Regions from separate parts of the Streptomyces sp. NPDC127098 genome, predicted to be linked through region 1. Evidence: riboswitches for the same ligand, from Rfam matches in the RefSeq annotation. Region 1 holds a riboswitch; the other holds the start of a gene.

Region 1 (14,241 bases):
GCCGTGTCGGGGCCCGGCGTCGAGCTCACCGTCGATGACGCGGAGGGCGCCGGCCAGGCGGCTCAGGGCGGCCTGGGGGACGGCGGCTTCGGTCAGGGCGGCCGGGTCCGTGACCGTGACCTCCAGTGGATCGTCAACGGCCTGTGGCAGGCCGGTGCCGAGGCCGTCTCCGTGAACGACCAGCGGCTCACCGCGCTGTCCGCGATCCGGGCCGCGGGCGACGCGGTGCTGGTGGACAACCGCCCGCTCGTCCCGCCCTACACCCTGCGCGCCGTCGGCGACGGGGAGGAGTTGGCCGCCGCCTTCGCCGCCGGCCCCGCGGGCAGCTACCTCCAGGTCCTCGCCGACGACTACGGCATCCGCTCCGCCACCGAGGTCCGCGACGAACTGCGGCTGCCCGCCGCCCCCAGCCTGACCATACGTTCGGCCAGTCCCGTGGGCTCGGCCGGATCAGTGACCGAGTGAACGAGACCGACCAAACAGGAGAAGGTAACCCGCAGTGATCGCCGTTCTGGGGCTCGTCCTGGGAGTCGTGGCCGGAGTACTCACCCGTCCCGTGGTGCCCACCGGCGTCGAACCGTACCTTCCGATCGCCGTGGTCGCCGCGCTCGACGCGGTGTTCGGCGGCGTCCGGGCGATGCTCGACGGGGTGTTCGACGACAAGGTCTTCGTGGTCTCCTTCCTGTCCAACGTCACGGTGGCCGCGCTGATCGTCTTCCTCGGCGACAAGCTGGGCGTCGGCGCCCAGCTCTCCACCGGCGTCGTGGTGGTCCTCGGGATCCGGATCTTCTCCAACACGGCGGCCATCCGCCGCCACGTCTTCGGGGCGTGAGGGCGATGAGGGACCCACAGCAGGACCCGCGGCAGGACCCACGGCGGGACTCGCGGCAGGAGCAGGAGCAGGAGCAGGAGCAGGAGCCGGCCGCCGCCGCGCCGGAGCCCGCGGGGGCGCGGGCGCTGCTCGACGCCCTGTGGCCGCCCCGCGTCACCCGAAGTCAACTGCTCGCCGCGGCGCTGCTCTTCGCCCTGGGGCTCGCCCTGGCCATCCAGGTGCGGGCCGCGAGCAGCGAGGAGACGGCGCTGCGCAACGCGCGCCCCGAGGACCTGGTCCGCATCCTCAGCGACCTGGAGGACCGCACCGCGCGCCTCGAGGACGAGCGGGCCGGTCTCGAGGAGCAGCGGTCCGACCTCGAGACCAGCTCCGACCAGGCCGAGGAGGCCCGCAGGCAGACCCTGGAGCGGGAGCGCCAGCTGGGCGTCCTGGCCGGCACCATGGCCGCGCAGGGGCCGGGGATCAGCCTGCGGATCAGCGATCCGCGGGGCGTCGTCGAGGCGGATATGCTGCTCGACGCGGTGCAGGAACTGCGTGCCGCCGGCGCCGAGGCGATCCAGATCAACGACGTGCGGATCGTGGCGGACACCTCCTTCGTGGACCACAACGGCGGGGTGCGCATCGACGGTGTGCCGGCCGGGGCGCCGTACCTGGTCTCGGCCATAGGCCGCCCGCAGGACCTGGAACCGGCGCTCAACATCCCCGGGGGAGTGGTGCAGTCCCTGGAGAACGAGGGGGCCGGTGTCACCATGGACCGCCCGGAGACCGTCGTGGTCGACGCCTTGCGGTCGGCCGAGCAGCCTGACTACGCTCAGTCGTCATCGTGACCTGAGGCGGCGTCAGGGGGGCGGCGGCCCGGTGTGGCGCTCGGTGAGGGAAACTGAACGGAGGCCGTGGACGTTGTCACGACGTTCGAATCGGCCGGTGATAGAAAATGGACCGCCCCGTCCCACCGACGGGTCGGGCTACGCGCGAGGGGATCGCTGGTGAGTTTTTTCGCTCGTTTGTTCGGCAGGCGTCAGAGCGGCAGCCACAGTGCCGCACGGGGCCGCGCCCGCCAGCATGGCGACACGCCAGCGTCGGCGTCCGGTGCCGAGCAGGGGCGCCCGTTGTTCCGTGACGAGGTCGCGGGGCCCGGCGGCATAGGCTCCCAGCCGGCGGCCGGTGGCGCGCCCTGCGGCCGTTGCGGCAGCCGCAACCCCGCGACCAGCCGGTTCTGCTCCAACTGCGGCAACGCGCTGCGCCCCGGCCTCGAGGGCTCCTCCGAGACCACGTCCACGATCTCCATCTCCGGGCTCGAGGCGTACGAGGCGGAGATCACGGGACAGCACCCGGCGCCCGCGCTCTCGGCCGAGGCCCAGGCGGCCGTCGACGCCCTCCCGGGCGGCTCGGCCCTGCTGATCGTCCGGCGCGGGCCGAACTCCGGCAGCCGCTTCCTGCTGGACGGCGACCTGACCACCGCCGGCCGTCACCCGCAGAGCGACATCTTCCTCGACGACGTGACGGTCTCCCGGCGCCACGTGGAGTTCCGGCGCCAGCCGGACGGCGGCTTCACGGTCAGTGACGTCGGCAGCCTCAACGGCACCTACGTCAACCGGGAGCCGATCGACTCCGTGGTGCTCACCAACGGTGACGAGGTGCAGATCGGCAAGTACCGGCTGGTTTTCTTCGTCGGAAGGCACGGATACTGACCGGCCGGGGGGCGTGCGCGGGCCGCATGGTGGTGCTCGACTATCCAAATGCCCCGGGCACGGCCTAGGGTTGCTGTGTGAATCAGCTCGACGTCGTGGGCGTGCGGGTGGAAATGCCCAACAACCAGCCCATCGTGCTTCTCCGTGAAGTCGGCGGTGATCGCTATCTCCCGATCTGGATCGGACCGGGAGAGGCGACCGCCATCGCGTTCGCCCAGCAGGGCATGACCCCTGCCCGGCCGCTGACGCACGACCTCTTCAAGAACGTGCTCGAGGCGGTGGGGCAGGAGCTCAGCGCGGTGCGGATCACCGACCTGCGGGACGGGGTCTTCTATGCCGAGCTCGTGTTCGCCAGCGGGGTCGAGGTCAGTGCCCGCCCGTCCGACGCCATAGCCCTCGCGCTACGCGTCGGAACGCCGATCTACGGCAGCGACGCGGTGCTCGACGACGCGGGGATCATCATCCCGGACGAGCAGGAGGACGAGGTGGAGAGGTTCCGCGAGTTCCTCGACCAGATCTCTCCGGAGGACTTCGGCACCAGCCAGTAGCGGCGCGTGGCGTTCGTTGACGCGCCGAGTGTGGATGCCTAGCTTCAATGGGGCATGTCTTGGGAGGAGCGCTGTGTGCGTGCTCATCGTGACAGCCGGTGAGCGACGAGGGCACAGTCGGGGCATGCGGAACGGAGGCCGGCGTGACAGGTAACGGCGACAGTAGAGCGGTCGGCGGGGTCTCCGCCCTCCCGGGCGCGCCGCCCAGGCCGGGACTTCGGCACTCGGTGGCCCCCCAGGGGCGGGGAAGGACCGAGGAGCTCGGATATCGCGGGCCCAGCGCGTGCGCGGCCGCCGGGATCACCTATCGCCAGCTCGACTACTGGGCCCGCACGGGTCTGGTGCAGCCCAGCGTGCGCCCGGCGCACGGCTCGGGCAGTCAGCGGCTCTACAGCTTCCGGGACGTGCTGGTCCTCAAGATCGTCAAGCGGCTCCTGGACGCCGGCGTCTCGCTGGGGAGCATCAGGACCGCGGTCCAGGCGCTGCGCGCCGCCGACCTGGCCGAGCTCGCGGGGATGACCCTGATGAGCGACGGCGCGGCCGTCTACCGCTGCGCGTCGCCCGACGACCTGGCGGAGCTGCTGCGCGGCGGCCGGGGCGTCTTCGGCATCGCGGTGGGCGCCGTCTGGGGAGACGTGGAGAGCGCGCTCGCCCAGCTGCAGGCCGAGCGGGTGGACACCGGGGAGGCCGTGCCGGCCGAGCACCCGGGGGACGAGCTCGCCCGCCGCCGCAACCGCGCCTGACCCACCCGCCAGGCCCTGACTGTCGGTGCCCTGCGGCACCATCGGTACCGTGAGAGGCCAGCCCAGCATCCTGCACCTCGACATGGACGCCTTCTACGCCTCGGTGGAGCAGGCGGCCAAGCCGAGCCTGCGGGGCAAACCGGTGATCGTGGGCGGTCTCGGCCCACGCGGCGTGGTCGCCACCGCCTCCTACGAGGCCAGGCGCTTCGGGGTGCACTCGGCGATGCCGATGGGGCAGGCCCGCCGGCTCTCGCCGCACGCGGCCTTCCTGGTGCCCAGGTTCGCCGTCTACCGGGAGATCAGCGAGCGGGTCATGGCCCTGCTCGGCGAGCTCTCGCCGCTCGTCGAGCCGCTGAGCCTGGACGAGGCCTTCGTCGACCTGGCGGCCGGCCCCGCCCCGCCCACTTCGTCCGCCGCCGCCCGCCGCGCCGGCGAGGGGCTGCGCGCCCGGATCCGGGCCGCCACCGGGCTCACCGGCTCCGTGGGCCTCGCCGGCTCCAAGATGCTCGCCAAGATCGCCTCCGAGCAGGCCAAGCCCGACGGCCTGCTGCTGATCGAGCCTGGCACCGAGCGGGAGCTGCTCGCCCCGATGCCGGTGCGCACCCTGCCGGGGGTCGGCCCGGCCACCGCGGAGACGCTGCGCCGCGCCGGCCTCGCCACCGTCGGGGACGCGGCCGAGGCGGGCGAGGCCGAGCTGCTGCGACTGCTGGGCAGGGCACACGGCCACGCGGTGCACGCGATGGCGCTCGGCCTGGACGACCGCGCCGTGGTGCCCGACCGGGACGCCAAGTCCATCTCCGTGGAGGACACCTTCGACACCGACGTCACGGACCGGGCCAGGATCAGGTTCGAGGTGGCGCGGCTCGCCGAGCGCTGTGTGGGCCGACTGCGCTCGGCGGCCAGATCGGGCCGCACCGTGGTGCTGAAGGCCAGACGGTACGACTTCACCACCCTGACCCGGTCCGAGACGTTGCGCGGCCCGACGGATGACCCGGTGGTGATCGCGGAGGCGGCGGGGAGGCTGCTGGAGGGCGTGGACACCACGGAGGGCGTGCGGCTGCTCGGTGTGGGCGTCAGCGGCCTGGCCGACTTCACCCAGGAGGACCTGTTCGCGCAGGCGACCCCGTCGGAGCCGACCGCGGGGGCGCCCGCGGTACCCCTCGCCGAGGAGCCGGTCGAGCGGCGCTGGCTCCCGGGCCTCGACGTGACCCACGCCCGGCACGGTCCCGGCTGGATCCAGGGCAGCGGGGTCGGCCGGGTCACGGTCCGCTTCGAGCGCCCCGGCTCACCGCCCGGCCGTGCTCGAACGTTTCGGCTCGACGATCCGGAGCTCACCCACTCGGATCCGTTGCCCCTGGTCACCGACGCGGACGCGGCAGCGGGCACCGTCCGGGGGCCTCGCTAGGTCCCGTCCTCCTGCGGCACGTCGAGGCCGTAGTGGTGGTAGAGCTGCAGCTCCTGCTCGGGGGAGAGGTGGCGGCCGACCCCGAAGTCGGGAGCGTCCCTGATCAGCGAGCGGTCGAACGGCACCCGCAGCGTGTCGCCCACCACCTCGCTCGGCTCCAGGGGGACGAACGCGTCCCGGCTGAAGATCCCGGTCCGCACGGCCGCCCACTCGGGAGCCCCGGTCGCGTCGTCGAGGTAGACCTCGTCCACGGTGCCGATCTTGGTGCCTTCGCGGTCGAACGCCTTGCGGCCGATCAGGCTGCGTGGGTCGATGTCGATCTGCATGGTTCCTCCCGCTGCTCCCCGCACCTCCGGAACCCATCCGGAAAGGGAACGCCACCTCCTACGAAAGGGCACAAACCGGCGGTCGGCCAGTCGAGCGCCGGGCGGCCGCACGGGACGTACGGGCCAGGACGTCCGCTGGTAGGCTCGAAGGCGGTTGACGACCCCGCGCGGGAGAGTCCCGCCGTCGAGCGGACGGCGGGCGCCGAAGGAGCAAATCCTCCCCGGAATCTCTCAGGCCCACGTACCGTGCGAGCGAAACCACTCTGGAAAGCAGGGCGACCACCGGTCGTCCTCACCGACGGTGCAAGCCGGGCACGCGGGTGCCGGGCGAAGCTCTCAGGTCCGGGCGACACGGCCGGATGACAGAGGGGGAGGCCGGTCGGGCAGCGCCGCCCGAACCCCCGAGGTCGCCGCGACCAGGAGGAGCCTCCACCCATGACCGTCCCCCGCACCCCGCTCACCGAACTCGAGCGTGGCACCCCGTTCGCTGCCCGGCACATCGGTCCCGACGCCGCCGACCAGGCCAAGATGCTGGCCCAGGTCGGCTTCGGCTCGCTGGACGAGCTGACCGCCGCCGCCGTGCCCGAGGCCATCCGCAGCGTCGGCGCGCTCCGCCTGCCGGACGCCGGGAGCGAGGCCGAGGTCCTCGCCGAGCTGCGCGCGCTGGCCGAGCGCAACACCGTGCGGCGCTCGATGATCGGCCTCGGCTACCACGGCACCTTCATCCCGCCGGTGATCCTCCGCAACGTCCTGGAGAACCCGGCCTGGTACACCGCGTACACGCCGTACCAGCCGGAGATCTCCCAGGGCCGTCTCGAGGCGCTGCTCAACTTCCAGACCGTCGTCGCGGACCTCACCGGCCTGCCCACGGCCGGCGCCTCGCTGCTCGACGAGGGCACCGCGGCCGCCGAGGCGATGGCCCTGGCCCGGCGGGTCGGCAAGGTCAGGGACGGCGTCTTCCTCGTCGACGCCGACTGCCTGCCGCAGACCGTCGCCGTCGTGCGCACCAGGGCCGAACCCACCGGCGTCGAGGTGGTGGTCGCCGACCTCGACGACGGCATCCCCGCGGAGCTCGCCGAGCGCGGCGTGTTCGGCGTGCTGCTCCAGTACCCGGGGGCCTCCGGCGCCGTGCGCGACCACCGGGCGCTGATCGAGCGGGCGCACGAGCTGGGCGCCGTGGTCACCGTCGCGGCCGACCTGTTGGCCCTCACCCTGCTCACCTCGCCCGGCGACCTGGGCGCCGACATCGCCGTCGGCTCCAGCCAGCGTTTCGGCGTGCCCATGGGCTTCGGCGGTCCGCACGCCGGCTACATGGCCGTCCGCGACGCCTACGCCCGCAGCCTGCCGGGTCGTCTCGTGGGCGTCTCGCGGGACGCCGATGGCCGGCCCGCCTACCGGCTCGCGCTCCAGACCAGGGAGCAGCACATCCGCCGCGAGAAGGCCACCAGCAACATCTGCACCGCCCAGGTGCTGCTGGCCGTGATGGCCGGCATGTACGCGGTCTACCACGGCCCCGAGGGGCTCGCCGCGATCGCCCGGCGCACCCACCGGTACGCCGCGCTGTTGGCCGCCGGACTGCGCGCCGGTGGCGTGGAGATCACGCACGACGCCTTCTTCGACACGGTCACCGCCCGCGTGCCGGGCCGGGCCGCCGAGATCGCGGCGGCCGCCCGCGCGGCCGGGGTCAACCTGCGCGAGACCGACGCCGACCACCTCGGCATCGCCTGCGACGAGACCACCACCCGGGCCGACCTGGCGGCCGTCTGGGGCGCCTTCGGGGTGCCCGCGGACGCCGCGGGCATCGAGGCGCTGGACGCGACCACCCCGGACGCCCTGCCGGAGGCGCTGCTGCGTGGTGACGACTACCTCACCCACCCGGTCTTCCACGAGCACCGCTCCGAGACCGCGATGCTGCGCTACCTGCGCCGGCTCGCCGACCGCGACTACGCGCTCGACCGGGGCATGATCCCGCTGGGCTCCTGCACCATGAAGCTCAACGCCACCGCGGAGATGGAGCCGATCACCTGGCCGGAGTTCGCCGAACTGCACCCGTTCGCGCCCGCCGAGCAGGCCGCCGGCTACCTGACCCTGATCCGGGAACTCGAGGACCGGCTGGCCGAGATCACCGGTTACGACCGGGTCTCGCTGCAGCCGAACGCGGGCTCCCAGGGCGAGTTGGCCGGACTGCTCGCGGTGCGCGCATACCACCGCGCCAACGGCGAGCCCGGGCGCACCGTCTGCCTGATCCCCTCCTCGGCGCACGGCACCAACGCGGCGAGCGCCGTGATGGCCGGCATGCGGGTGGTGGTCGTCGCCACCGGCGAGAACGGCGACGTGGACGCGGCCGACCTGCGGGCCAAGATCGAGGCGCACCGCGACGAGTTGGCGGTGCTCATGGTCACCTACCCGTCCACGCACGGCGTGTTCGAGGAGGACATCGCGGCCATCTGCGCCGCGGTCCACGAGGCCGGCGGGCAGGTCTACGTCGACGGTGCCAACCTCAACGCGCTGGTCGGCCTCGCCAAGCCGGGGCACTTCGGCGCCGACGTCTCGCACCTCAACCTGCACAAGACCTTCTGCATCCCGCACGGCGGCGGTGGCCCGGGCGTCGGTCCGGTCGCCGTCCGTGCCCACCTGGCGCCCTACCTCCCCGGCCACCCGCTCCAGCCGGCCGCCGGGCCCGCGGGCGGCGGCATCGGCCCGATCGCGGCCGCCCCCTGGGGCTCCGCCGGCATCCTGCCGATCTCCTGGGCCTATCTGCGGCTGATGGGCGCCGAGGGGCTGCGGCGCGCCACCCAGGTCGCCGTGCTCGGCGCCAACTACGTCGCCAAGCGCCTGGAGCCGCACTACCCGGTGCTGTACACGGGCCCGGGCGGCCTGGTGGCGCACGAGTGCATCATCGACGTCCGGCCGCTGACCAAGGCCACCGGCGTCACCGTGGACGACATCGCCAAGCGGCTCATCGACCACGGCTTCCACGCGCCGACCATGTCGTTCCCGGTGGCCGGCACGCTGATGATCGAGCCCACCGAGAGCGAGGACCTGGCCGAACTCGACCGTTTCTGCGAGGCGATGATCGCCATCCGCGCCGAGATCGACCGGGTCGGGGCGGGGGAGTGGCCGAAGGACGACAACCCGCTGCGCAACGCGCCCCACACCGCCCAGCAGTTGGCCGGCGACTGGCCCCACCCGTACTCGCGGGCCGAGGCCGCGTACCCCGCCGACGGCGGCCAGCGTGACAAGTACTGGCCGCCGGTGCGCCGCATCGACGGCGCCTTCGGCGACCGCAACCTGGTCTGCTCCTGCCCGCCGGTCGCGGAGTACGCGGGCTGACGCTGACTCATGGCACCGCCGCATGCTGTCAATACGACGGCCCCGCCGGGGACTCCCCGGTGGGGCCGTCGTGTCACGAACGGGGGTGACCGCGAGGGTCAGTCGATGACCTCGTAGATGTTGAACCTTTCCCACGAGCCGGACGGCTCGGCGGAGCGGGCGCGCAGCAGGTACTGGAGAGTGCCACCGTAGCCGTTCTCCATGGCGACCCACTGGCCGTTCAGCGTGGACCGGATCGCGAACTCGAAGGTCTCGGCGTCCTGGAAGAGCTCGAACCGCTCCCAGCCGCCGACGCTCGCCGAGCGGGCACGCAGCATGTTCTGCCGCTCGCCCGTGAGGTTCCTCTCGACCGCGACGTAGAGGCCGTTGGCCCGCGACCGCATCGCGAACGTGCCGGTGGCATCGTCCCAGACGAAGTCGAACTCCTCCCACGCTCCGAAGACGCCCTGGGAGCGGGCGCGCAGGAGGCCGGTGTTCGGGGCCGGGTAGCTCATCTCCGTGGCGACGAAGTTCCAGTTGCGGACCGACTCGATGGCCAGGCGCTCCTCGACGACCACGTCCTGGGCGGTGAACCCGGAGTCCGCCTGCCCCGCCGGCGCGGCCAGCGTGGACCCGGCCAGGGCCTCCGCCAGCTCGGCCTCGCTGTCGATCCTCTCCCACCCCTCCGACACGGCGGCGGGCGTCGCGGCCGGCGAGGCCGCGGTGGCCGTGGTCGGCGCGCCCAGTGCGAAGGCGGCCAGCAGGCCGCCCGTACATGCCATGACTGCGATCTTGCGTCTCACGTTCATCCCTCTGTCAGCCACGGGCTGGTCACCATTCCCCCCGCCCGTGAGCACCAAGTCGAACTCCTGGTGGAATTCTGGGACATGACGTGATCACCGTCGCGCCGCTTTCGACGTGTTCACCTGTCTGTCGACGTGTCTTCCCCCTCTCGTCGCCAGCCGGTTGCGCTGCCATCGCTGGCGCGGTGGTGGTGTTGACCGACTCGGCCGGCGACCGGCCACCCCCGATGGGCGGCCGGTCGGTCTCTGCTCGCGGGGGCTGAAGAACGGTTCCGGCCTTGCGTGCCCCCGGCCGCCGACGAGCCGCTAGCTCGCCAGGCCCAGCGGTGCCACCCGGCTGGTCACCAGTGGCAACAGCGCGTCCGTGCGCACCGGGCGGTCGGCCGCGATGCCGGGCGGCGCCGGCGCGAGCGGCACCAGCAGGTCGTCCGGCAGCGGGTCGCCGGCGGTCGGCTCGGCCTCCAGGTCGGCGTGCAGCCAGAGCGTCAACATGTACAGCTCGGGGATGGAGAGCAACCTGGGCTGGTACGGCGTCGGCAGGGCCTCGGCCAGCCGCACGGCCCGCTCGGTCGACGCGATGAACGGTCCCTCGAGGAAGTGGGAGAACTCCCAACCGTCCGCCGTGAACGCGGTCTCGGCCGCGCCCACGGTCCGGCCGTCACGCTCCAGCAGGAAGCGCCAGCCGGTCAGCCCGGCACGCGGCGGCTCGGTGAGCGAGGAGACCGGCGTCAACCGGTGCAGGGGTAGCGGGAGCACCAGCCGGGGAGTCTCCCCGAGGAGGTGTGCTGGCACCGGGGTCCGTGCGGTGCCCGGGTGCAGCGCGGTGCGGACGGACTGTTCGGCCGTGGCCGGGGCCGAGGGGATACGCAGGGGCATGATGGGTCGCCTCTCGCTTTGGAGTAGGTCGCCTCTGGAATGGGAGACACGCCATCGGCTATTTTATACCGGGCATGTTCTCGCCGTGTTTCGGCTAGCCGCCCCCGGATGTTTCGGCAAGGGGGAAATCGGACGCCGCCGAGCAGTTTCGACCGCCGAATATTCCGGAGGAATATGCCGGATTCCGCCCCCGGGGGCCCGTCGGTCCTGGTTCCCCGGCCCGTGGCGTGGGCAGGATCGTGGCACCGCTCGACGGAGGAGGTGCCCCCATGGGGGAGAAGTTCGTCGCCGACCGCTTCGACCTGGCCGCCCGTCAGGAGTACCGCGCCAGGCTGAACGACTGCCTGACGGCGTTGGCGAGGATGCTGCGCGAGGAGCGCTTCGAAGGGCCGCGCGACCTGATCGGCCTCGAGGTCGAACTGTCCATGGCGGATTCCGGCGGTTCGCCGCGAATGGTGAACGACGAAGTGCTCGCCCGAATGGCCACCAACGATTTCCAGTCGGAGCTCGGGCAATTCACCATCGAGCTCAATATGCCACCGCGGCGACTCTTCGGCAGGGTTTTCGACGATCTGGCCGAAGAACTGCGCATCGCGATCGGCTATGCCGACCGAATGGCCGGCGAATTCGGCGCGGGCCTCGTGCTCACCGGGGTGCTGCCGACCATCACCCCGGAGGAGGTGGCCCCGGGCTCCCTGTCCCCGGGCGACCGCTACACCCTCCTCAACGACCAGATCCTGGCCGCCAGGGGCGAGGCCATCCTGCTCGACATCGCCGGCGCCGAGAGCCTGACCCACTCCTTCGACTCGATCGCCGCCGAGGCGGCCTGCACCTCCGTCCAGTTCCACCTCCAGGTCACCCCCGACCGGTTCGCCGACACCTGGAACGCCGCCCAGGCCACCACCGCCGCGCAGATCGCCGTCGGCGCCAACTCGCCCTTCGTCTTCGGCCACGAGCTCTGGCAGGAGTCACGCCCCCAGCTCTTCCTCCAGGCCACCGACAGCCGCCCACCGGAGCTCGCCGCGCAGGGCGTGCGCCCGCGCGCCTGGTTCGGCGAGCGCTGGATCGACTCCGTGCTCGACCTGTTCGAGGAGAACGTCCGCTACTACCCGGCGCTGCTCCCGCTCCGCGACGAGGAGGACCCGCTCGCCGTCCTCGACGCCGGCGGAGTGCCCAGGCTCGGCGAGCTGGCGCTGCACAACGGCACCGTCTACCGCTGGAACCGGCCGGTGTACGACGTGGCCGACGGCGTGCCGCACCTGCGGGTGGAGAACCGCGTGCTCTCCACCGGGCCCACGGTCACCGACGTCGTCGCCAACGCCGCCTTCTACTACGGCCTGGTGCGCGCGCTCGCGGACCAGCGGGAACCGGTGTGGCGGCGGCTGCCGTTCGCCGCCGCCGAGGCGAACTTCCAGGCGGCCTGCCGGCACGGCATCGACGCCGAGTTCACCTGGCCGTCCGAGGACGGCGCCGCCCTGGTCAGGCAGCCCGCGCACCGGCTGATAGGCGAGCGGCTGCTGCCGCTCGCCGAACGGGGTCTGGAGGCCGCCGGCGTGGCGGCGCCCGACCGCGAGCAGTACCTCTCCGTCATCGCGGAGCGGTGCCGGCGTCGGGTCACCGGCGCGGGCTGGCAGACTCGGACCTACCACCAACTGGTGGCCAGTGGAGCTGACCGGTCGACCGCGCTGCGCGAGCTCGTCCGGCGATACTGCGATCTGGCGCGCACGGACGCCCCCGTGCACAGCTGGCCGGCCGGCGTCTGAGCCGCCGGCGGCGGCCCGGGCCGGCGTCCGCGACGCCGGACGGGAGGCCAAGTGGCGTTGAAGCCGGACGGCGAGGGCACGGCGATCCAGGCGCCGGCGACCGGGGCCGGTGCGGGGCTCGGCCGGCGCGTGGCGCGGGACGAGCTGCTGCTGGTGCTCGCGCTCTCGCTCGGTGCCAGCGCGGTGAGCGCGCTGATCAGCTTCACCGGGGTGCTGACCCGCCCCGGCGGCCTCGGCGACCACGCCGCCAACCTGAACTCCTCCCGCGCCCCCGACCGGCCCTGGCTCGACCTCGCCTGGCAGCTGTTCGGCATCGCCACCGCGCTGGTGCCAGTGCTCCTCGTGGCGCACCTCCTCTCCCGGGAGGGCGGCTTCCGACCGGGCTCCGGGCTGCGGGTCATCGGCTTCGACGCCGCCCGGCCGCGCTTCGACCTGGCCTGGGGGGCCGTGGTGGCGGCCGGCATCGGCGGCTCGGGGCTGATGCTCTACCTCGGAGCACACGCGGCCGGCGCCAGCCTCACCGTCGTCCCCGAGTCGCTGCCCGAGGTCTGGTGGAAGTTCCCGGTCCTGATCCTCTCCGCGATCCAGAACTCCGTCGTGGAGGAGGTGATCGTGGTGGGCTTCCTGCTGCTGCGGCTCGAGCGGCTCGGCTGGTCGCCGACCGGGGCGCTGGTCGGCAGCGCGGTGCTGCGCGGCACCTACCACCTGTACCAGGGGATCGGCGGCTTCTTCGGCAACGTCGCGATGGGCGTGATCTTCGTCTGGCTGTACCGGCGGTGGGGACGGGTGATGCCGCTGGTGGTGGCCCACGCGCTGATCGACATCGTGGCCTTCGTCGGCTACGCGCTCCTCGCCGGCCGGGTGGACTGGCTGCCCACGGCGTAGCCGGACCCGGGCGGGCCCGGCCACGCCGCATCCGGTGGCTACTCCGCCGGGCCGCTGCCGACGGCCAGCGGCAGGGCCTCGATCCGGCCGGCGCCGCAGACCTGGCCGAGCTCCCAGTCGGCCGGCGTGGCCGACTCCTGGTCGGGCGGGATCACCTCGAGCCTGGACGGATCGGGGCCGCAGGTGCCGTCCGCCGGGTCGTCGTCGCCGGCCACCACCGTCCAGTGCAGCTGCGCCCAGGCGCTGGCGCCCGGCTCGATGGTGAGCTGGCTCGGCTGCCGAGAGTCGTCCCTGACCGTGGTGGTGGGGATCGCGTCGCCGTCGCCGGTCTCCAGCGCGAGCCCCGGCCAACCCTGTGTGCGGCAGGCGGTGTCCGAGGTGTTGGTGAGCACCAGGGCCGCGTAGCGCTGGCCCGCGGCGGCGTTGAGCGGGCTGAGGGAGGCCGCGAGCGCGTCGGTGGCGCACCAGCCGGGGGCGGCCGCCCGCGCCGAGCCCTCGTCGTCGGCCGAGCCGTCCTCCGGCTCCGCCTCCCGCTGCCCGTCGCCCGCCTCGGCGGCGGAGTCGGAGTCCGGGGCGGAATCGGAACCGGAATCGGGATCGGTGTCCGGCAGGGTTCGGGCCTCCTCGCCGCCGGGCGAGCTCTCGCCCGCCTGGGAGTCGGCGGCCGCGTTGCCGTCCTGTGCCGTGTCGTTGGACCCGCCGCAGGCGGCGAGGGCGAGAACGCCGAGGGTGATGACTGCTGCCGAGCGGAGCGGACGAATGGCCACGATCGCCTCCGAGTGTGGGGAGTTCGGCCGGTTGTGGGGGGTGGGCGCCGGGTGGGCGCCGCGCGGGTTTGGACGCCCGCGCGGCGAGCCGGGTTCCCGTCCGCCGTCTTCCCTATACCCCGCCGGGGCTCCTCACCCGGTGAGGCGCGCCAGATAGGCGGGCGCCATGCCCTCTCCCGCCGGCTCCGGCGGCCCGTACGCGGTGCGCGTGGGGAGCACTCCGCTCCAGTGGGGCAGGTCCCGGTCCTCAGGGTCGTCGTTGGGGCCGCCGGTGCGCACCTTGACCGACA
Region 2 (14,241 bases), on a different contig from region 1:
CGCTTATGTACGGCGTCTACTCGGCGGCCACGTCTGCGAATTGCTTGAGCTGCTGCACGAAGGAGAGGAGATCGAGGCAGTCCTCCGCAGAGTCGCGGCCTCCGCCGTTTCTGCGGAGCGGCTGATTGGGGACACCGACGAGCGGGAGCTGCTCCTGGGCCTGCTACCCGATGCGAAGCAGGTCGAGCTCGCCGATCGGCTCGGCCGCGAGGCTTCCTGGCAACCTGATGCCTTCCTCTCCGCGTTGCCCTGGACACCTGATCAACGCCGGACCCTGCTTGGATTCCTCGGCCTCATTGTCGACCGGGCTCCCGAGCCCCCCGCATCCTTCCGCAGCCTCAGCGTGCCGGACTACGCCCTGTTCCCGCATCAACGGCTCGCAGCCGGCAAGGTGCGCCGTCTGCTGTACTCCGGGGAACGAAGGGCCGTGCTCCACCTCCCCACGGGTGTCGGGAAGACCCGCACCGGCATGAACCTGATCTGCGATCACTTGCGGCAGAGTGAGCCCAGCGTCGTGGTCTGGCTGGCTCGAGGACGGGAGCTCCTGGAACAGGCTGCGCTGGAATTCGAGCGCGCTTGGAGCGCCCTCGGCAACCGCGAGGTCACCGTCCTCCGCATGTGGGGCGATGCCCCTGCCTCCATCGACAGCATCACCGACGGCATCGTCGTACTCGGCCTAGACAAGGCAACGGCCGCCGCGAAGAGCGACCCGACGTTCCTCGACCGCCTTGCCTTGCACGTCACCCTCACGGTCTTCGACGAGGCGCATCAGGCCATCGCCCCCACATACCGCAAGATCGTCGATGCGCTTACTCTACGTAGCGATTCCTGCCTGTTGGGGCTGACGGCTACTCCTGGACGGACTTGGTCGGACATCTCTGAAGATGAGAAACTCTCAGATTTCTTCGCCCGTCAGAAGGTGATGTTGGAGATCGACGGGTACGAGAACCCCGTCACCGCCCTCATCGAACAGGGATACCTTGCCAGACCGGAATTTCGCACCGTGGCCGCTGAGTCCGGTATGAAGCTCAGCGCCCGGGACAAGCAGGCACTCGCAGCTTCCTTCGACATCCCTGATGTCCTGATCGCGCGGCTCGCTTCCAACGTTCAGTGGAATCTGCAGGTTGTTCGCACCGTACTCGACCTCAGCCGGCAGCATCGGCGGGTCCTGCTGTTCGCTGCCTCGGTCGAGCACAGTCGCCTGGTCGTCGCGATTCTGTCGATGTTCGGGATCGACGCCGACCAGGTCACCGCTGATTCGTCAACGCGTCACCGCGACCGCGCGATCAACAGGTTCAAGGGGCCGGGCCCTCGACCCATGGTGCTCTCGAACTACGGTGTCCTCACGACCGGCTTCGACGCGCCCGCCGCGAGCGCGGCAGTCATCGCCCGACCCACTCGCTCTCTGGTCCTCTACAGCCAAATGGTCGGCCGTGTGATCCGCGGACCCAAAGCCGGCGGCACCCCCTCCTGCGACGTCGTGACAGTCGTCGACCCCGCGCTCCCCGGCTTCGGAGACGTGGCAGAGGCATTCACCAACTGGGAAGACGTATGGAAGGCTCGATGACATCCAAGTACTCGATCGTCACGTCTGATCTGACGGTCAAGGCCCTGCAGGACAGCGGATACAAGTCGACCGCACACGCCATCGCGGAACTGATCGACAATGGCATCGAGGCCGATGCCGATCTCGTGGAACTCTTCGTCGTCGAGTCGGTAGACCGTCCATCCCACCGTGCCCGCCACCGGGTAGAGAAGATCGCTGTGCTCGACAACGGCAGCGGCATGGATCCGGAGACGCTGCGGCAATCTCTGCGCTTCGGTGCCGGAACCCGACAGCACCGCAAGGGCATAGGGCGGTTCGGCGTCGGCCTGCCCAACTCCAGCATCTCCCAGTGCGACCGTGTGGATGTCTGGTCCTGGACCAACGGCCCCGACAACGCGCTGCACACCTACCTCGATCTCGCCGAGCTCCGGCAAGGATTGGAAGAGGTCCCCGAGCCCAGACTCCAGGGGCTCCCTGACGAATGGCAGGCGCTCACCGAAGGGCTTGGCCCGTCCGGAACCCTCGTCCAGTGGACGCAGCTGGAACGTGTCCAGTGGCGTGGCGCCGAGACCACTTTGGCCAACACCGAGCACCTCATCGGGCGTATCTACCGACGCAAGATCACTCAAGGAACCCGGATTAAGCTGGTCCCTGTCCGTGGCTGGGCAGAGCTGCCTGGCGTGCGCGACACCCGGCCGAACGACCCGCTCTACCTAACCGCTCCAAGCTCGACGCCTGCCCCGTTCGACACCAAGCCGATGTTTCGCCCCATCGGCGGCGGCAACACTGGCGCGATCGGCGTTCAGCGCTTCATGGTCGAGGGCGCTGACGGCAAGGAATACCCCGTTCTCGTGCGCTCCTCGATCTCCGTGGATGCCGCGCGGCGGACCGACATCGAGGGCGAGAAGTGGCCCGACGACGTGTCGCCCAGCCTCAAGCCTGGCGACACCCCTTGGGGCAAGCACGCAGCCAAGAACCTCGGCATCTCCTTGATCCGGGCTGACCGTGAACTCGACCTCGACACCGGATGGACAAATTCGTACAACCCGGTTGAACGGTGGTGGGGAGTGGAGATCGACTTCCCACCCGCCCTCGACGAGGTCTTCGGCGTCACCAACAACAAGCAGTCCGCGACGATCTTCTCAGCGCTAGCCAACTTCAACTGGCGTGAGGAAGCAGCCGGGTTGTCCTGGGAGGAGTTCCGCGAGGCGCTTCGTGAAGAAGGCGATGCTCGTCTTCCCCTCATTGAGATCGTCTATCACATCCGTGAGAAGCTGCTCGGTAGGCTACGTGCCGAACTAGAAGACCAGACCCGCGGTACGGGCACCAGTCGGAAGCGGCACGAGCAGGTGGAAACCAAGGCAGAGGAAGCGGTTAAGCGGCGCCGCGCGGAGACTAAACCGAGCCTGACGGATACCCTGGCAGAGCAGGTCAGCCCAGAGGAGAGCAAGCAGCAGCAACTCGAAAGCCTGGTCCAAACCCACAAGTACAATCCCGCCGACGCGCAGCGGATCATCGAAGAGACCATCTCCCAAGGCAAGCACACCCGCCTCCTGACCAGCCGCAACCCTGACTCACCGGCCTTCTTCAACGTCGAGTTCATCCCCGGCCTGCTCCAGGTCGCTCTGAATATGGACCACCCTGTGTACAGCGACCTGATCGCGGTCCTAGACAAGGACTTCGACGGCGCGAGCCGGGAAGAACTCGTCGACCGGCTGGTGGCCGCTGCCAACGCCTTCAAGCTCCTGCTGCTCTCCTGGGCGAGGTTCGAGGACGAACAACCAGAGAAGCCTCGCACTCGGGCCAGGCAGATGCGGCAGGACTGGGGCCGGATCGCCAGCGAATTTCTCGGGGCCGACGGCGAGGATGACGAGGACGAGTAGTGGCGAACGATCACGTCTGGCAACAGATCGAGCAGTTACTTCAGAGGGCTTCCGAGCGCGTTGTCCTGATCGCTCCCTTCATCAAGAAGGAGGTGTTCCGAGCGGCGCTGGCCGCCATTCCGCACCGTGTTGAAGAGGTTCAGTGCATCACGCGGTGGTCCGTCGCCGAGGTCGCAGCCGGCGTTTCGGACCCCGAGATCGCCGAGATTGCCGAGGCTGACGGACGCGCCCGCATCCTGCTGTGCCACAACCTCCACGCCAAGCTCTACATCGTCGACGGCCGCTGCCTCGTCGGATCGGCCAACCTCACAGGCAGGGCCACCGGCCGTGTACCGGACGCCAACATCGAGTTACTCCTCGAAACCGAAGCGAGCCACCCGGAGATCCAGCGAACGCTTGATGCCATTGGGCTCACCTCGGTGCCGGCGTCCGTAGACCTTGCGCGACAGATTCGCGAGCAAGCTGATCTCCTCCGAGCTGACGAAGACGCTCCCCGGGTCCTGGTTGCCGGGCACGGCCCAACCGGCGCTCGCTGGCTGCCGGAAACACGCAACCCGGAGCGACTGTACCGGGTGTACAACGGGCGATACCGCAACATCGGCACAGACGTTCTTGCCGGTGTGCTCCGTGACCTTGCTCATCTCGACATCCCTCCCGGCCTCTCCGAGCAGGCGTTCGGGGAAGCGGTCCTCGCTGGTCTCCGAACCATGCCGGAGATTCGACGGCTGTTCGACGTAGGCGCCTTAAACATGGACGACGCGAAAGGAGAACTGGTCACTGGCGGAACCTGCACAGAAGAGCAGGCCCAACGTGCCGTGGAGACCATTGCTCAGTGGCTGAACTACTTCGACGAGGTGCATCTGGTACCGGTCGGTCCATGGGAGATTCGACAGGGTAGAGAAATCACCTGAGTTGTGGCGTCGGGCTGCGTCAGCTCCGCGGAGCTGCGCCGCAGGCGTGAGCGTACAGGTCGTGACTGGGCCGCGGTGACTGGCGCGCTTGCTGGCGCAGCCACCGCGACCGCATCGGAAAGTGATCGGAGAGGCATCCTCATGGCACGGGTTGGGCTGCCGTTCCTGCTGGGCCACGCCGAGATCGCCTACCTCTTTGAAGTCGAGCGCCAGACATCACGCAAATGGCGCACCGAGGGTACGCTGGCTGAGCCTGACCTCGTCATCTCAGGGAACCCATACTGGCTGCTGGACACCGTGCTACGCATCAATGGCGTCGGTGGACGGCGGATCAGTCCGCAACGGCTCGCCGCCTACCAGGCCGCCATCCCCGGCGGCCAGGAGGCGACCACCATTGACGAGCTCCCGGTCATCGTCGGCCTCAAGGAGGTCGCTCGCATTCATGGCCGCGACGACCAGGCCGTCTCCCGATGGCGCAATCGTCGGCAGATCAGTGAGCCCGACATCTTGCTCTCGGGTTCACCGCTCTGGCTGCTGGAGACCATTCTGCGCGACGGCCAGCGGCGGGGCAGGACGATCTTTGACCATGAGGTCCAGCGGCTTCGGGAAGGTCACCGCGATCCACAGAAGCCGCGTGGACGCCGGACGGCTACGCAACATACCCGCCGCCGGCAGTAGGCGATTCCCCCACCACGTGCCTTCGCAGGTGCGGACTTCACCGTAGCCACCGACTGTCATTCAGCCCCGCGTTCCTCGACCATAACCGGTCCGCACCGAGGAGCGCCCGAGGGCTCAACCCTCTTGTTTCACCAGCGGGCTGTTGTTCGCCCTCGGGTGAGAGAAACAGTTGATGAGGGGGGTGGTTTTCCATAGTGTCTCTCATGCCGATCTTGTACCTCGAGCCATGGAGCCACGCATGCCAGCGCTATCGATCTCGTCTCCGTTGATGACCCGTCATACCGGTCCGCGACAGGACTGATCAGCGTGAAGATCATCTCCTACGGCGGCGGAGTCCAGTCCACAGCGCTACTCGTGCTCGCAGCACAAGGGCGCATCGACTACTCAACGTTCCTATTCGCTAACGTCGGTGACGACAGCGAACACCCGGCCACTCTCACCTACATCCGCGAAATCGCCGTCCCGTACGCCGCTACGGCAGGACTCGCCCTCCAGGAGCTTCACCGCCGACGGAGGAACGGAGCCACCGAGACCCTCATGCAGCGATTGACCAAGCCAGAAAGCCGCTCCATTCCGATCCCTGTCCGCATGGCCAACGGAGCTCCCGGCCGTCGGAACTGCACCGTTGATTTCAAGATCAAAGTAGTAGGCCGGTGGCTCCGTGAACACGGAGCGACAGCGCAAGCTCCGGCGACAGTAGGCATCGGTATTTCTCTTGACGAGATCCACCGCGCCAATCGTCGTCGTCGGGAGCCGCACGAGCAGATCGAGTACCCCCTGCTTGATCTGCGACTCCGCAGGGACGACTGCGAGCGCATCATCGCTGGGGCGGGCCTTCCCATCCCCCCGAAGAGCAGTTGCTTCTTCTGCCCCTTCCGTACCGTCGATGCCTGGCGATATCAGCGCGAGAACGAGCCGGACCTGTTTGCACGATCCGTACAACTGGAGAGGGCGATCAACGTTCGCCGAACGGCACTTGGGCGCGACCCCGCCTACCTCACCCGCTTCGGTCGACCGCTCGACGAAGCCATCGACATTCAGCCCTCTGCAAAAGATTCAGACGCGGGGGACGGCACGTGTGATTCTGGTTGGTGCATGACCTGATCAACGTACTATTCCACGTCGGGACCGGGTGAATTCCGGTCCCGACCAAATTGCTACCGGTGACCGCGCTCGCGCTGAAGAGGAAGAGGGGCGATGTGCTCTTCTTCCTCTTCTTCCTCCCCCTCCAGTAGGTCTGGTGGATCGCCATGCTCGAGATGCAGCACGGACAGATATTCGCCATAGGGAATCTCCTCGTCCATCCAGCGATGGTGGCCCGGCACCGTAGGCACCCACATGCCGTCGCACAAGTACTTGTGGTCGTCGAGGACTACGAGCTGTCCCGAATCGACAGCAGCTGCAAGCAGTACCTGCACACCGAGCAGCAGAATTGCGGACGCCTCCTTGCTGGCGCACACGTCACCGTGTCCAGCGGGCAGGAACTCTGCCCAGCCATCACCCTGGCTTGGCTGAGGCACTTCCGCCAGGCCGTGAACTGTTTCTTCATGGATCTTTAGTGCGTAGGCACCGCCGGCGGCGAGCGTGCCTGCGTCCAGGGCTTCGCCCTGTGAGTGTGTGGCCAGATGCTTCACCACCTCATGAGAATGCAAGGGCAGCTGGATTCGGCTCCCGGCCAGCTGCTGCTCGGCCTCATCGAGGGCAGCGGCGGGAGTCTCGGAGTCTGGGAAGAGTCCGTGCCCCAATGTCTCGAAGGCGGCACGGACGTAGCCGAGCCTTGCCACGTGCGGTTGCCAGCTAGCCAGCATCTGCGACCACACGAGGTCGAAGTCTCCGCCGGCGCACATGCCGTCGTCGTCATAGGCCATGTCGAACGTCATGCCTCGCAGACCGCTCGCCAGGCGAAGCCAGGCGTGAGCCCGCTCCCAGGCAGCCCTCACGGAGAGATCTGAGGGATGCCGGACAGCTCGTTCCATCCAGTCGGTGAGTTCGCGAGCGTGCTCCTCGGGCTCAGCAAGACACAGAGTCGACAACTGACGGAAGGAGGGCAGACAGGGGGCCTGGACACGTAGAGATGCCATGGACAGAGAGTGCCATGTGGCACTGACAGAGCCGGTCTGCCGACCGACGAGAAACCAAACCCTCGGCTCTCCCGCAGCTGCCGGGGAACAGTGGGCCGGCGCGGCGAATCAGCCGATGACCGCGCAAAGACCGGCCGCAGCGCTCCAGCTCGCGTTCACCCCTTCCGCGTCGCCGATCAAGTGTGGACGCTCGTACAGGCCAGCCCGCACCTCCGCATCCGTCAGTCGCCGGTACTTCGGGACATCGGCGTCGCCTCCGGTGCCCAGGAGCCAGATGCGAACGGAGCGAGGGCTGCCGCTCGGCCGTCACGGTGCAGGACAGGTAGGAATCCAGGGCGTGGAAGTCAACCAGGCCGATGCTCCATTCGTCGTGGTGGTTAACGGGGGAGCGGTCCCCCAGGCGCCGCGGTGCTCGCCATGACGTCTCCTACTGTCCGCGAGGTTGATCGGCTGCCGACGCCAGGCGGCCTGCTGACCCGGCGGTGCGACGCCGTTCTGGAGACGCTCGCGCTAGCCTCGCCGAGCTTGGCCGGGCCCGCGGTCCGTGCAGGGCGGTCATGTCGGGCCGATTGCACAGGGGGCGAAGGCAAGGAGGCCCGGTGCGCGCCACGCCAGAACGATGCTGGCAGCGGCGCTAACCGCATCTTCTGCGGCTCGGGCCAGCAGCGAGCCAGCAGAGGATCACCAGGGACACGAGAAGCGTCTCACCTGCAGGAAACCTGCAGGTGAGACGCTTGGTCACCGGTGCGCCGCCAGAAACTCGAACCCCGGACCCGCTGATTAAGAGTCTGACTCCGAAGGAGTCCTGCCACAGGTGATTGAGAGAGGTTATGGTTCCGCCGATGGGTCGAGTGTGAAGATCGACAGCCCCAGAAGACGGCATGGGCACAATCCGGTCTTCTCTCTTGCATAACCGGTTACGCGGGGGGTGTTGTGGCTGCGGGACCGCCTTCGAGGGGGCCAGGGTCCTGCTGACGGCCTGGCATACAGGCTGGTCAGCGACCCGTCTCTCAGGGATATTCCAGGGACTTTTCAGGGACTTTCCGTCCTGTCCGAGGGACTTCCCAGGGACTTTTCACAGTGTAAGGAGGGAAGGCCCGGACAGGAAGGAAAGACGCGTTCCCGCAGGTGAGAGGCTATGCGGTCAACACTCCACCACGTTGACGGCGAGCCCGCCGCGGGCCGTCTCCTTGTACTTGACGCTCATGTCGGCGCCGGTCTGCTTCATCGTGCGGATGGCCTTGTCGAGGGAGACGTGGTGGCGACCGTCGCCGCGCAGCGCCATGCGGGCGGCGGTGATGGCCTTGACGGCCGCCATGCCGTTGCGCTCGATGCACGGGATCTGCACCAGGCCGCCCACGGGGTCGCAGGTGAGGCCGAGGTTGTGCTCGATGCCGATCTCGGCCGCGTTCTCCACCTGTTCCGGGGTGCCGCCGAGCACCTCGGTGAGCGCGGCGGCGGCCATCGAGCAGGCTGAGCCCACCTCGCCCTGGCAGCCGACCTCGGCGCCCGAGATGGAGGCGTTCTCCTTGAACAGCATGCCCACCGCGCCGGCCGCGAGGAGGAAGCGGACGACGCCCTCCTCGTCGGCGCCCGGCACGAAGTCCAGGTAGTACATCAGCACCGCCGGGATGATGCCGGCCGCGCCGTTGGTGGGCGCGGTCACCACCCGGCCGCCGGCCGCGTTCTCCTCGTTGACCGCCATCGCGTAGAGCGTCACCCACTCCAGCGCGGCGTCGGCCGGGTTGCCCTCGGCGCGCAGCCGGCGGGCCGAGGTGGCGGCCCGGCGGCGGACCCTGAGCCCGCCGGGGAGTATCCCCTCGCGGTCCAGGCCGCGCGCCACGCAGGCCCGCATCACCGCCCAGATCCGCAGCAGTTCGGCGCGCACCTCGGCCTCGCTCCGCCAGGCCGTCTCGTTGCGCAGCATCAGCGCGGAGACCGAGAGGCCGGTCTCCCGGGTCAGCCGCAGCAGCTCGTCCCCGGTGCGGAAGGGGTGCGTGAGGCGGGTGTCGTCGAGCCGGATCCGGTCGGCGCCGATCGCCTCCTCGTCGATGACGAAGCCGCCGCCGACCGAGTAGTAGGTCCTGGTGAGCAGCGGCTCACCGGCGGCGTCGGTGGCGGCGAGCCGCATGCCGTTGGCGTGGTACGGCAGCGCCTCGCGCCGGTGCAGCACCAGGTCGGCGTCGGGGTCGAACGGGATCGGGTGGGCGTCGCCGATCTCCGCGGCCAGCAGCCGCAGCCGGCCGGTGGCCCGGATCCTGGCCACCTCCTCGTCGGCCCGGTCCACGTCCACCGTGTCGGGGGCGTGGCCCTCGAGCCCGAGCAGCACGGCCTTGGGGGTGCCGTGGCCGTGCCCGGTGGCGCCGAGCGAGCCGAACAGCTCGGCCCGCACGGCGGCCGTGTGCGCCAACAGCCCCTCGTTCTTGAGGCGCCGCGCGAACATCCGGGCGGCCCGCATCGGGCCGACGGTGTGCGAGCTCGACGGGCCGATGCCGACGGAGAACAGGTCGAAGACGGAGAGGGCCATGGCCTGGGACACCCGGTCGTCGGTCAGCCGTTGGTGAGGGCTTGGTACTCGGCGGCCGACATCAGCCCCGCCGGCTCGGCCGACTCGTCGATCCTGATCCGGAACAGCCAACCGTCCCCGAACGGGGCCGTGTTCACCAGCGAGGGGTCGTCGACGACGGCCTGGTTGGCCTCGGTGATCTCGCCGCTGACGGGGGAGTAGAGCTCGCTGACCGACTTGGTCGACTCCAGCTCGCCGCAGGACTCGCCGGCGGTGACGGTGTCGCCGACGGCCGGCAGCTGGACGAAGACCACGTCGCCGAGCGCGTCCGCCGCGAACCGGGTGATGCCGACCGTCGCCACGCCGTCCTCGGCGGCCGAAAGCCACTCGTGTTCCTGGCTGTACCGGAACTGCTCAGGGTTGTCGCTCATGAGGGGGATTCTCCCGGATCAGGGTGGTTGGTGGTACCTGTTGCTCGTTGGCGCCGGTTACTTCTGGCGCCGGTAGAACGGCAGCGCGACGACGTCGCACGGCTCGTGCGTACCCCGGACGTCGACGGCGACGCCGGCGGTGTCGGGGGCGGCGTGCGCCGCGTCCACGTAGGCCATGGCGATGGGCCGGCCCAGCGTCGGCGAGGGGGCGCCCGAGGTGACCTCGCCGATCACCGTGCCGTCCGCCGTCACCACCGGGTGGCCGGCGCGCGGCACCCGCCGGCCCCGGGCGACCAGGCCGACCAGGACCCGCGGCGGCCGGCGCTCGGCCCGCTCGGCCGCGGCCGCCAGCGCCTCGCGGCCGACGAAGCCGCCCGGCTTGCCGAGCTTGACCACCCGGCCGAGGCCGGCGTCGAACGGGGTGGTGTCGGTGGTCAGCTCGTGTCCGTAGAGCGGCATGCCGGCCTCCAGGCGCAGCGTGTCGCGGCAGGCGAGGCCGCAGGGCACCAGACCGTCCGCCGCGCCGGCGTCGGTCAGCGCCCGCCACAGCGCTTCGGCGTCCTCGGGGGCGCAGAACAGCTCGAAGCCGTCCTCGCCGGTGTAGCCGGTGCGGGCGATCATCGCCGGCCGGCCGGCGACCGTGCCGGGCAGGCCCGCGTAGTAGCGGAGGGACGCCAGGTCGGCGTCGGTGAGCCGGCCGAGGACGGCGGGGGAGGCGGGGCCCTGGACGGCGATCAGCGCGTACCGCTCGCGGTCGTCGCGGACCGCGGCGTCGAAGCCGGCCCGCCGCTCGGTGAGCGCCGTCAGCACCGGGTCGGTGTTGGCCGCGTTGGCCACGACGAGGAACTCGTCATCGCCGAGGCGGTAGACGATCAGGTCGTCGAGGATGCCGCCGCGCTCGTCGCAGATCATGGTGTAGCGGGCCCGGCCGACCGCCAGCGCGGAGGGCTCGCCGACCAGCGCGTGGTCGAGCAGCGCGCCCGCCGCGGGCCCGGTCACGGTGATCTCGCCCATGTGCGAGAGGTCGAAGAGGCCCGCCGCGGTGCGCACCGCCTGGTGCTCGGCGCGCTCGCTGCCGTAGCGCAGCGGCATCCGCCAGCCGGCGAAGTCGGTCATGACCGCGCCGAGCGCGGTGTGCGTGGCGTCGAGCGGGGTGGTGCGGGACATGGGCGTGGGCTCCAGGTGCTCCGGGGGCGAGGGGCCGTCGTGCGGCGGACAGAGCCGACCGCCGTGGCCCTCCCCATCTGTCATCGGCACCTGAGAGGTTCGCCGGGCGCCCGGGCGGGCGGAGCGGCTTGCACCGTGGGTGGGGCCGGCCCCGAGGGGGCGGGCCCGCTTTTCAGATTCGCCTTCCGCGTGCGGTATCGGGGCCTGAGAGATTCAAGGGAGGACTTGCTCCTTCGGCGCCCCGGAACGCCGGGGACTCTCCCGCGCGCGGTCGAACGGCCAGTATGCGGTTGTGCGGACATCATCGCACGAACCGCCGCCGGCGGCCCGGTCGCGGGGGCGCTCGGCCCAACGGCCGTGCCCGGTAGCCGTTATCGTGCCTCTCGACGCTCGCGAGTGGATCGTGATCTGAGCGGATGGTGGGCTGAAACGATGAACATGGCAAGGCAGGGTCCCGGCTACGGCGGCGGCTGGCCGGGCAACGAGCTCGAGGAGACGCTGGCGGCGGCCCTCGGCGTGGCCGACGCCGGCCCGCGGCTGCTGAAGGTGCTGGCCCGCAGCGCCCTGTGGGTGCCGCTGCCCGAGGGCGGCGGCCGGGAGAGCCGCAGCCTCGACCTGCCGACCATCGAGCTCAACGGCGGGGTGTTCGTGCCGGTCTTCAGCTCGGCCGAGCAACTGCACCTGGGGGGCGCCTCGCACCTGCCGTTCGCCGTCGCGCCGGCGTGGGAGTTCGCCCGCGGACTGCCGCCGCAGGTGGGCATCGCCGTGAACCCCGGCGGCACGGTCGGCGTGCCGGTGCCACCGGCCGTGGTCGCCGAGCTGTGCCGGGTAAACCCCGGCGAGCGGGCGCCCGGCGTGCCCTCCGGGGCGCGGATGCGGCTCTTCCAGCCCGACTGGCAGGAGGACCCGATCGACTTCCTGTCCGCCGTCTCCGGCGAGCTGACCGGCCTGGGCTTCGTACGCACCGCGCGGCGCGGCCTGGCCAGCACCGAGGGCGGCTCGCCCTCGCTCTTCGTCGGCGTGGAGCTCGAGCACCTCGACGACGCCAGCCGGCTCGCCGTCCACGACGCGCTCGGCCGGGCGCTGGCCAGCAGGCCGGTGGCCTGGCCGGTGCAGCTGGTGCTTCTTGATGCCGCCGAGGATCCCGTGGTGGACTGGCTCAGGGAGTGCGTGCAGCCGTTCTACACGCGGGACGCCTGACGCGCACCGCGCGGTCTCCCCGGCGGTCGGCGCCCTGGCGGGCCGCCCGCGGATGACGGCGCACCACGGCGTACGACGGCGCGCGACGGCGGCGTGAACCGCGCGGGGAGGGGTGGGACCGGTGACCGGTGGCGAGGGCGTCGGAGCGGGCGTCGAGGAGCTGCTGCCCAGGATCGCCCCCGACCGCCTCGACGAGTACGAACGGCTGCTCGCGGCGCTGGCCGCCGGCGAGGTCTGGATGCTGCTGTGGCACGGCCGGTCGGGAGACCCCGAGGCCCAGTACGGCAGCATGGAGGTGGCCGGCCACGGCTACGCGCCGTGCGTCACCTCCGAGCGCGAGCTGCTCGCCAGCGGCTGGACCAGGGAGCACGAGGTGGTCGGCGGCCGGGACATCGCCGCCGCGCTCTACCCCGACCACTGGGGCCTGTGGCTCAACCCGCACGCTCCGGGCGGCGGTCTTGGCGTCCCCTGGCTCGACCTGCGCCGGATCGCCGGCGGCCTCGACCGGCTCCCGGCGGGACCGCTGCGCATCACCGAGCCGGCCGTCAGGGCCGACGGATTCTACGCCGAGCTCGTCGCGCTCGCCGAGCGCACCCGGGTGCTGCGCAGCCTGCGCCGGGCCTGGGTGCGGCCCGCGGTTGGCCCGGCCTACCTGGTGATCGGCCTGGACGTGGAGGAGCCGGAGGACCGCTCGGCCGAGGCCGTGCGGTCGATGATGCGCCAGGCCATCGCGGCCGTCCCCGAGGGGCTGCCGGTGGCCACGGTCGCCATGGCGGACGGTTACGACCCGGTCGCCATGTGGTTACGCGCCAACGCGCGCCCCTTCTACGACCGCGACGCCCCCGCGGCACACGATCCGGATTCACTGCGCCAACACGGGTACGGGTATCCCCGTCCCCACTGACCGGGCTGACCGGGCGGAGGTACCGGTCCCGGGGTTACGGTGGAGACAGACGTCGCATATCAGACACTCGTGCTCTGAAAGGGGACGCTGCATGTACACGGTGAAGAGTTCGCTGCCCGACACCGCGACCAAGGTCGTCGGCGAGGCGTTGCAAGGGGCACTGGTGGACCTCATCGACCTCTCGTTGGTCGCCAAGCAGACCCACTGGAACATCATCGGGCCCCGGTTCAGGTCGATCCACTTCCAGCTCGACGAGGTGGTCTCGACGGCGCGCTCCCACTCCGACACCGTCGCCGAGCGCTCCGCGACCCTGGGCGTCTCCCCCGACGGCCGCGCCGCCACCGTCGCCGCCGGCACCGGCATCGCCAAGGTCGCCGACGGCTGGCAGCAGGACACCCAGGCCGTCCGCACCATGGTCGACGCGCTCAACGCGGTGATCATCCGCATGCGGGAGCGGATGGACGAGGTCGGCCCGGTCGACCGGGTCACCGAGGACATCCTGATCCAGGTCACCAAGGACCTCGAGAAGCACGCCTGGATGTTCCAGGCCGAGAACGGCGGCTGACACCGGCGGACACCGGCGCCGGACGACGGCGGCCGAGCGGCGAAGGACCCCCGACCGGGCGGTCGGGGGTCCTGGCATGTCGCCCCACGTCGTAGCTTTCGGGGGAGGGGTCGTTCCGGCGGCCTGACAGAGCTTCACGGCAGGGGAGTTGAGGATGGGCGCGCAGGACGTGCGGGACGTGCGGGACACGGCCAGGAGGCTGCGGGCGATCACCGACGAGTTGTCGGAGCGCTTCTACGAGCGGGCCGACGTGGTGCGGACGCTGGTGGTGACGCTGCTGGCCGGGCAGCACTCGCTGCTGCTCGGCCCGCCCGGGACAGCGAAGTCCGAGCTGGCCCGGGAGCTCACGGGCCGGGTCGAGGGCGCGGC

The links. A riboswitch is a leader RNA that binds a small molecule or an ion and turns the genes downstream of it on or off. The one in region 1 is predicted to bind glycine.
Region 2: it holds a riboswitch for glycine, as region 1 does, so the genes downstream of both, gcvT (glycine cleavage system aminomethyltransferase GcvT) here and gcvP (aminomethyl-transferring glycine dehydrogenase) in region 1, are expected to answer to the same signal.

What each region holds. Positions count from the first base shown of each region.
Region 1 is NZ_JBHXFJ010000024.1:71,934-86,174, reverse strand. It holds gene ACFWI8_RS17595 (DUF881 domain-containing protein) at 1-465, shown strand, start outside; gene ACFWI8_RS17590 (small basic family protein) at 500-832, shown strand; gene ACFWI8_RS17585 (DUF881 domain-containing protein) at 838-1,659, shown strand; gene ACFWI8_RS17580 (FHA domain-containing protein) at 1,942-2,523, shown strand; gene ACFWI8_RS17575 (bifunctional nuclease family protein) at 2,601-3,071, shown strand; gene ACFWI8_RS17570 (MerR family transcriptional regulator) at 3,215-3,814, shown strand; gene ACFWI8_RS17565 (DNA polymerase IV) at 3,864-5,219, shown strand; gene ACFWI8_RS17560 (PRC-barrel domain-containing protein) at 5,216-5,545, opposite strand; glycine riboswitch at 5,704-5,802, shown strand; gene gcvP (aminomethyl-transferring glycine dehydrogenase) at 5,981-8,878, shown strand; gene ACFWI8_RS17550 (hypothetical protein) at 8,977-9,639, opposite strand; gene ACFWI8_RS17545 (hypothetical protein) at 9,967-10,536, opposite strand; gene ACFWI8_RS17540 (glutamate--cysteine ligase) at 10,806-12,299, shown strand; gene ACFWI8_RS17535 (CPBP family intramembrane glutamic endopeptidase) at 12,384-13,184, shown strand; gene ACFWI8_RS17530 (DUF4232 domain-containing protein) at 13,223-13,951, opposite strand; gene ACFWI8_RS17525 (pyridoxamine 5'-phosphate oxidase family protein) at 14,084-14,241, opposite strand, start outside.
Region 2 is NZ_JBHXFJ010000044.1:12,746-26,986, reverse strand. It holds gene ACFWI8_RS24630 (DEAD/DEAH box helicase) at 1-1,567, shown strand, start outside; gene ACFWI8_RS24625 (ATP-binding protein) at 1,564-3,429, shown strand; gene ACFWI8_RS24620 (phospholipase D family protein) at 3,429-4,340, shown strand; gene ACFWI8_RS24615 (hypothetical protein) at 4,482-5,018, shown strand; gene ACFWI8_RS24610 (phosphoadenosine phosphosulfate reductase) at 5,325-6,122, shown strand; gene ACFWI8_RS24605 (hypothetical protein) at 6,176-6,898, opposite strand; gene ACFWI8_RS24600 (L-serine ammonia-lyase) at 8,244-9,626, opposite strand; gene gcvH (glycine cleavage system protein GcvH) at 9,650-10,036, opposite strand; gene gcvT (glycine cleavage system aminomethyltransferase GcvT) at 10,094-11,203, opposite strand; glycine riboswitch at 11,386-11,477, opposite strand; gene ACFWI8_RS24585 (enhanced serine sensitivity protein SseB) at 11,636-12,403, shown strand; gene ACFWI8_RS24580 (enhanced serine sensitivity protein SseB C-terminal domain-containing protein) at 12,525-13,307, shown strand; gene ACFWI8_RS24575 (Dps family protein) at 13,399-13,872, shown strand; gene ACFWI8_RS24570 (AAA family ATPase) at 14,027-14,241, shown strand, end outside.